DNA from 2 places in the Streptomyces sp. NPDC058326 genome. Region 1 is predicted to be linked to the other one. Evidence: riboswitches for the same ligand, from Rfam matches in the RefSeq annotation. Region 1 holds a riboswitch; the other holds the start of a gene.
What was found. Region 1 has a riboswitch for cyclic di-AMP ahead of ACFVYX_RS14325 (transglycosylase SLT domain-containing protein). Riboswitches for the same ligand answer to the same signal wherever they lie in the genome.
Positions count from the first base shown of each region.

Region 2: another riboswitch for cyclic di-AMP. It lies ahead of ACFVYX_RS33385 (M23 family metallopeptidase); the one in region 1 lies ahead of ACFVYX_RS14325 (transglycosylase SLT domain-containing protein).

Region 1 is NZ_JBHVZO010000006.1:100,824-104,884, reverse strand. Features, by position in the region: gene ACFVYX_RS14335 (alpha/beta fold hydrolase) at 1-25, shown strand, start outside; gene ACFVYX_RS14330 (phosphoribosyltransferase family protein) at 154-1,437, shown strand; gene ACFVYX_RS14325 (transglycosylase SLT domain-containing protein) at 1,434-2,306, opposite strand; cyclic di-AMP (ydaO/yuaA leader) riboswitch at 2,311-2,494, opposite strand; gene ACFVYX_RS14320 (hypothetical protein) at 2,836-3,462, shown strand; gene ACFVYX_RS14315 (LysR substrate-binding domain-containing protein) at 3,564-4,061, opposite strand, start outside.
Region 2 is NZ_JBHVZO010000029.1:21,786-25,846, forward strand. Features, by position in the region: gene ACFVYX_RS33380 (aldo/keto reductase) at 1-626, opposite strand, end outside; gene ACFVYX_RS33385 (M23 family metallopeptidase) at 916-2,052, opposite strand; cyclic di-AMP (ydaO/yuaA leader) riboswitch at 2,064-2,210, opposite strand; gene ACFVYX_RS33390 (PP2C family protein-serine/threonine phosphatase) at 2,412-3,623, opposite strand; gene ACFVYX_RS33395 (MFS transporter) at 3,868-4,061, opposite strand, start outside.

The DNA.
Region 1 (4,061 bases):
CATCGAGGCCTTCCTCGCGGCCTGAGGGGCCGAGGCGCCCTCCCGCCGTCCCGACCCGCCCCCCTCGGACGCCTCTACCCTGGAGACACGGGCAGGGGACGGGCACCCCGCTCCTCCCGCGCCCGGAGCCGCACAGGCGGAAGGGCGGCGGTCATGTACTTCAGCGACCGGATCGACGCGGGCCGGCAGCTCGCCACCAGGCTCGGCCGGTTCAAGGACCGTGACGTCGTGGTGCTCGGTCTGCCGCGCGGTGGCGTGCCGGTGGCCGCGGAGGTCGCCGACGCCCTCGACGCTCCGCTCGACATCTGTCTCGTACGGAAGCTGGGCCTGCCCCGTCAGCCGGAGCTCGCGATGGGCGCGCTCGGCGAGGGCGGTGTACGGGTGCTCAACGAGCGGGTGCTGCGGGAGACCGGCGCGGACGAGCGCGATCTCGCCGCCGTCGAGAAGCGCGAGCTCGCCGAGCTCGATCACCGGGCCCGGCGCTACCGGGGCAGCAGGCCGTCCGTGCCCCTGGAGGGCCGGACGGTACTCGTCGTCGACGACGGCCTCGCCACCGGCGCCACGGCCCTGGCGGCCTGCCGGGTGGTACGCGCGCGGGGCGCCGCCCGGATCGTGCTCGCCGTGCCGGTGGCACCGCCGGACTGGACGGCCCGTCTCGGCGGCGAGGCCGACGAGACGGTGAGCGTCCGCACTCCGGAGCAGTTCTACGCGATCGGGCAGTTCTACCGGGACTTCACCCAGACCCCGGACTCCGAGGTCATCGCCTGCCTGGACCGGAACCGCGCCGCCCACGGCCCGGTCGTCCATGACGCTGACGTACGGATCCCCGCCGCCGGGGCCACGCTCACCGGACGGGTCGCGGTGCCCGAGGGGGCCGCGGGGATCGTGCTGTTCGCCCACGGCAGCGGCAGCAGCCGGCACAGCCCCCGCAACCGGGCGGTCGCGGCGGCGCTCAACCGGGCGGGCCTCGGAACGCTCCTCTTCGACCTGCTCACCGAGGCAGAGGCGGGGGACCGGGCCCGTGTCTTCGACACACCGCTGCTCGCAGGCCGGCTCGCCGGCGCCACCCAGTGGCTCGCCCAGCGGCCCGAGGGCGGCGGCCTTCCGCTCGGCTACTTCGGCGCGAGTACGGGAGCCGCCGCCGCGTTGTGGGCGGCGGGCGACCCCGCGTCCCCGGTGGCCGCCGTCGTCTCACGCGGTGGCAGACCCGACCTCGCGGCCGACCACCTGGCCCGGGTCAGGGCCCCGACGCTGCTCATCGTGGGCGGCCGGGACGAGCTGGTCCTCGACCTCAACCGGCGGGCCGGTTCCCGGCTGCGCTGCGAGAACCGGCTGGCCGTCGTGGAGGGCGCCACCCATCTCTTCGAGGAACCGGGTGCCCTGGAGGAGGTGGCGGAGCTCGCCGCCTCCTGGTTCACCCGGCACTTCCGTGACTAGTAGGGACCGTTGACGTTGTCGATGGACCCGTAGCGGGCGGCCGCGTAGTTGCAGGCGGCGGTGATGTTGGCGACCGGGTCGAACAGATCCGTGGACGTGCCCGGCACGTGGTAGGTGTCGAAGGTCGGCTGGATCACCTGGAGGAGCCCCTTCGAGGGGGTGCCCTTCACCGCGTTGGAGTCCCAGAGGTTGATGGCCTGGGGGTTGCCGGACGACTCGCGCATGACGTTGCGGAGGATCCCGTCGTAGGAACCGGGGATACCGTGCCGGGCCATGATGTCCAGCGACTCCCGGATCCAGCCGTCGAGGTTGTTCGCGTACTGGGTGGCGGCGGCCGGGGCGGCCTGGACCGGAGCGGCGGCGGGAGCGGCCTGCGCGGCGGAGGCTCCGGTGCCCTTGGCGACGGCCGGGGCGGCCGCCCGGCGCTCGGAACGGCTCGCCCGTTCGGCCGAACCGGACTTCTTCGGCTGCGCGGGGGTCGCCTTCACGGAATTCCGACCGAGCGTCAGTTCAAGGCCCGGGTGAATAAGTGACGGGTTGTCACCCACAGTGGTCTTGTTGGCCTGGTAAAGGCTCTTCCAGCCGCCCTGAATTCCCTTCTTCTGGGCGATCAGGGAAAGCGAGTCACCGCTGGCGACGGTGTAGGTCCGGGCGGCGGCCGGGGCGGCGGGAGCCTTGGCCGTGGCCGCCGCGGCGGGGGCGGCGAGGGGCCGGGCAGCGACTTCCGGGGCTCCGGATACGGTCGCGGCGCCGGCTGCGGCGGGGGCGATGAGCGGCAGGGCGAGGGCTGCCCCACCCGTTCCGACCAGCGCGATTCCACGCGAGACGGAGTGGCGTCGGGGGCGGCGGTGCTTACCGTGTGCAGGCATGACGGATTCCTCTCCGGCGCCTTCGGGGTGAGCTGTCGGGTTCGGACTGGAGATGTCCGGCCGCGCGCACGCGGCTTCACCCCGAGCCGTTCCGGATTCCGGGCCGGCGTATTCGTGGGTCCCCCGCTCCTGCCGTCGGGTGAAAGGGAGGTATTCCGAGCGGTGGCAGGATTCGGCGATCCGCTCGAATGGAGGTGACCGTAGGCCAGTCGTGCCGGAGAGAACAAGGGGTGTGGATGTCTCTGCTCGGTGAATGGATCACAGAATTCATCGAATTCAAGATCGACCGTTTCTCCGGCCCGCCGAACTTCCTTGTGCGGCGCGGCATGCGCCGGCTCGGGGAGCGGGCGAGTGCTGGGAAAAGTGAGTCGCATCACCAGGCGTTCAATGTCCGTATATGGCCCTTAATTCTCTTAATAGAAGAGTGTGTTGGAAAGTGCCCGTCGGTCGGGGTGTACTCAAGGGCATACGTCGCAAAGCCGACATTCGTCCTGAACGATGGAGTGACCCCGACCGAGGAGCCGCCCGGATGTCGCCCTCCGCCTCCCTGCTCACCCCCGACACCCTCGACCGTGAGGCCGCCGCCCTCTACGAGAGCGCCACCTGGCAGCGGATCGTCACGGACTGGACCGCCGCAGCTTCACCCACGACCGCCCCCGCACCCGACGCCCCGCCGGACACCGAGAGATGGAGAGCCCTGCTCTCCGTGCCGGTGGACCGGCTCGTCGCCGACGCGCTCGACGCCCTGCCGCCGCCCCTTCCGGCCGAGCGCCGCCTCCCGGGACGGCTCGGAGCCGTACTGCCCGACCGGCTCCACGCCTGGCGCCGCGTCGGCCAGCCCGAGCTGCGCCCCTCGGTCCACCTCGGCTACGCCCGCCTCGTGCTGACGGAGTGGGGCTGGCAGAACGCCCCCTACAAGCTGCGCGACGCCCGCGGCGCCCGGTGCGTCTGCGGCGCCCTCCTCGCCGCCCACCGGCTCGGCTACGGCAGCGCGACCACGATGAACGAGGCGGCGGCGTGGATCATGGCCGAACTCCGGTCACGGGGATGGCGGGACCTGATCGGGCCCTGGAACAGGGCGCCCGGCCGTACCGCCGCCGACGCCCTCGCCCTCCTCGACGCCACGATCCACCGCGCCGCGCACGCCGGCCACTGACGCCCGCCTGTCGTGCCGCCGGGCTACGTGATGGATGCTCAGGTGCGCCAGGAGCAGCCATCACATGTGGTCCGGGCGGAGAACAATGAGCTGCGAGCCGCTCACTGTGCCGCCCTCGCCCCGACCTCCTGAAGTGCGGTGAGGAGACCGCGCACGGCGGGCAGGGCGAGCGAGGACTCGCGTACCGCCGCGTGGATCGAACGGACCGGCTCCGGACCGCGGACCTTGCGGACGGTCACGTTCGGGTGGCGGCTGCCCAAGGCCGTCAAGGGGATCAGGCTGACGCCGAGACCCGCCGCGACGAAGCCCTGCGCGGTGGCGTACTCCTCGCACTCCACCGCGATGTCCGGAGTGAACCCGGCCGCGGCGCATGCCTCCATGACCGCGTCGAGGCACGGGCCCGGTCGCTCGCTGCCGACCCAGGGTTCGGAGGCCAGCGCCGCCAGGTCGACGGCCGTGCGGCGGCCGGCGAGCGGATGCCCCTTGGGCAGCACGGCCCGGTAGGGGTCGTCGAGCAGATGGACCAGCCGGAGCCCGCCACCGGACGCGCCGGCGCCGCCGACCCGGGGACGTACGGTCAGGGTGAGGTCCGCCTCCTC
Region 2 (4,061 bases), on a different contig from region 1:
GGGACGGCGGAGAGCCCGGCCTGCTCCACGGTCTTCAGAAGCGGGCCCTCGTAGGTCTCGCGGGAGACCAGGTTGTAGTGCGGCTGAAGGGCCACGTACCGGGCGAGACCCTCGGCTTCGGCGAATTCGAGGGAGGCCCGCAGCCGCTCCGGGGAGATGTTGGAGGCCGCGACGGCCCGGACCTTGCCGTCCTTCACGAGCTGGTCGAGGGCGGTGACGATCTCCTCGACGGGGACCGACTCGTCGTCGAAGTGCGTGTAGTAGAGGTCGATGCGGTCGGTGCCGAGGCGGCGCAGTGACTCCTCCGCGCCGGCCTTGATGGTGGTGGCGGACAGCCCCTTGAAGCGGGGGTGGGCGCCGACCTTGGTGGCGACGACGATGTCGTCACGGTTGCCCCGGGAGGCGAGCCAGCGGCCGATGACGGTCTCGGACTCGCCGCCCTCGTTGCCCTCGGCCCAGGCGGAGTAGACGTCGGCGGAGTCGACGAAGTTGCCGCCCGCGGCGGCGTAGGCGTCGAGGACGGCGAAGGACTGCGCCTCGTCGGCGGTCCAGCCGAAGACGTTGCCGCCCAGGGCGAGCGGGAAGACGTGCAGGTCGGAACTGCCCAGCGGGCGGAGAGAGGTCATGGAGTGAGAAACCTTCCCCGCCGCCGGGCCTATTCCTCGGGCGGCGGCCCGAGGAACGGCGCGGCAGCCTGACCGACGGAGCGGCAGCCCGAGCGACGGAGCGGCGGCCGGTCGGACCGCCGGACGGACCGGAGCGGCGGCCGGTCGGCCCGACGCCCGCTCGGACCGGACCGACGCCCGCTCGGACCGGACCGACGCCCGCTCGGACCGGACCGACGCCCGCTCGGACCGTCGGATGATCAGCCCGCCGGACGATTCGCCGGATGATCGGCCCGCCCGTCAGCCGATCTCAGACCGTCAGGCCCTTAGAGCGGAGCCAGGACGCCGGGTCGATGCCGTCGCCGCCGGGCGTGTGCACCTCCATGTGGAGGTGGGCGCCGGAGACGTTGCCGGTGGCGCCGACGCGGCCGATCGTCTCGCCGGTGCCCACGGTCTGGCCGACGCCGACCGTCATGGACGACAGGTGGCAGTACCAGACCTCGGTACCGTCCTCCAGCTCCAGGACGATCCGGTAACCGTAGGAGCCGGACCAGCCGGCCTCCTTGACGGTGGCTCCGTGGACCGCCTTGAGGGGGGTGCCGGTGGGGGCCGCGAAGTCGAGGCCCGTGTGGTAGCCGGAGGACCACATGGAGCCGGACTGCATGTACACAGCGGTGAGGGAGTACGAGGAGAGCGGCATCGAGTAGCTCGCGGCGAGCTGCGCGAGGCGCTCGGCCTCGGCCTTCGCCCTTGCCTCCTCCTCCGCCTTGGCCTTGGCCTCCGCCTCGGCCTGCGCCTTCGCCTCGGCGGCCGCCTTCTCCGCGGCCTCGGCCTTGGCCTCGGCCTCCGCGGCTGCCTTCTCCGCCGCCGCCTTCTCCGCCGCGGCCTTCTCCGCGGCGTCGGCGGATGCCTGCTGCTGCTCGGCCTGCTGCATGATGCGTGCGCGCAGGGCCTCGCCGGCGTCGGCCGTGCCGGTCGCCGCGCGCGTGGCCTGCTCGGCGGTCGCCCCGGTCCGCTCGTCGTCGACGGTGGTGTACGCGGCGGCGGTGAGCGGGTTGGGGTTGGAGCGGACCGCGTCGGCGGCCGCCATGTCGTCACCCGAGACCGTGTCCGCGTCCTCGTCCGGGAGGAGGTCACCGACACCGGGAAGGTCGTGGGCGTCCGGCAGGCCGAGGTCCGGAAGGTCCGGGAGCGAGATGGCCACCGGCGGCTTCTCCTGCGCGGTGGCGAGGCCGCCCGCGCCGACGGCCGCGATGACGCCGACGCCGAGGACGGTGGAGGAGCGGGCGAAGTTGGAGCGCTGCTTGACGACCCGGTGCCGGCCGCCGGAGCGGTTGGCGCGGAGGGAATCCTCGGTGGGGTTCCACTCGGTGTCCGGGGCGGCGGGACCCGCACCACCACCGAAGGCGTCGAAGGGAGCTTCGGGTACGGGGGTGTTGGACGCCACGAAGGGGCGCTCCTTTCCTTCCTTCTCGCCTACCGGGTTAGCTGACGGGTTCGGAGCAGGAAGGTCTCCTACGGGCACGGTCGCACAGGTGCGAAAGGCCCGATTCACCCCAATTGGTGGTTCCCCGGTTCCTTTTCAGGATTCGGCGCGTGCGCACGGTGCCGCCTCTTGCGGCGGCTGGGACGACCGCGCTGCGTTATCGAACGTTAATAGACAGGGGGTGCCGATTCCAAGCCGCTCCCCTTGATCATTCATGGGATTGTGCGCGAATGGCCCGAGTTGACCCCCCTTCAGCGCGCGCCGGCGAAACCTGCCGGACCTGACGTTATGTCAATTGTTATCGCAGCGACACCTCTCGACTACGACCGGTGACCGGGCCCGGCAGGCGGGACCACCGGCATCGTGCGCCGCCGCTCCTGCTGCCCCCTCGCGGGACGGCTCAGCGCGAGCAGCGCCATGTCGTCCGTCGCCCCGCCGCCCGTGTGCAGCCGCACGTCGTCCACCAGCGCGTCGAGGAGCTCCTCGGGCCCCGGGAAGATCCGGCCGGCGAGGCGGGACCCGGGGTCGTAGAAGACACCCGCCGCGTTCCGTGCCTCCGAGAGGCCGTCGGTGTAGAAGAGCAGCGTCGCGCCCGGCGGGTACGGCCGCCCCTCGGCACGGTCCGGCCACACCGCCAGATCTCCCATGCCGAGCGGCAGCGCCGGCTCGGTCGGCTCCAGCGTGTCCAGGCGCCCGTCCGCGTACAGCATCAGCGGGGGTGGATGGCCCCGGTTGACGACCCGTACGAAACCGTCGAAGGTACCGCTCCCGTCCTCGCGCGGGATCTCGGCCAGGACGGCGGTGGTGAACCCCTCGACGGCGTCGAGCCCGTCCCTGCGGGTGCCCTCGCGGGCCAGCGCCCGTTCGAGGCGCTGCGCCACACCCTCCAGGCTCCGCTCCTGCTCGGCCGCCTCCCGGAAGGCGCCGATGACGACGGCGACGGCCTCGACCGCCTCCATGCCCTTGCCCCGGACGTCCCCGACGACGAGCCGCACCCCGTAGGGGGTGTCCTGGACGGCGAACAGGTCGCCGCCGATGAACGCGTCCGCCTGCGCCGCCTCGTACCGGGCCGCGCACTGCAGCCCGCCGATCCGCTCCGCGGGCGTCGGCAGCACGGCCTTCTGCGCGGTCTCCGCGATGACCCGCGCCGAGGCGAGCCGCTCGCCGCTGCGGCGCACGACCCGGCTGATGAGGAGGGCCAGCGCCGAGACGGTGACGACCGTCAGGGTCTCGGTCAGGGACGGGATCTCGTCGGCGGTGCCGTTGTAGAGGTGGAGTCCGACGGAGGCGAGGACGGCGGCGATCCCGGTGAGGAGCGTCGTGAGGGTGGAGAAGAAGGGCGCGGCGATCAGCGGGGCGGCGGAGAAGAGCGGCGCCGCGGTGTACGCGGGCGGTGTCAGTACGTCGAAGACGACCCCGCCGGCGATGACCAGGGGCGGCAGGGCCCGGATGAACTGCCGGGCGCGCCCGTACGAGCGGCGGCCGTCACCGCCCCGCCGCCCGCCGTCGCCCGCTCCTAGGGGGTGCCCCACCTGTGCTCTCCTGCCCGGTCCGTACCCGGCCGCGGTCCGTACCGCTCTCTCCCAGGGTGGCCGCCCCCACGCCGGGCGGCGACTCGCACGGGGCCGACTGGCGTACGGCCCGGGACGACCGGAAAGACCCCGCGGGCCCGGGCCCGTCTCACCCGGGCCCGTCTCAACCCGTCTCACCCGGGCCCGCCTCAGGGCCGCCCCCGCCGGCCTCACCCCGGCGCGCCCCAGGCCGCCCCAACCGGCCTCAGCCCGTCACCGCTCCCTCCGCGAGGCGGCCGCCCCGGGCGAGCAGCGCCATCGCCGCCGCGCAGCCCAGGCCCACCGCGCAGAGCGCCAGCCACGGCGCCGCCGACCACCCCGTCACGTCGAGCAGCGCGCCCGTGCCCAGGTTCCCGAGGGTGATGCCGACCCCGCACACCGTGTTGTAGAGCCCGTAGT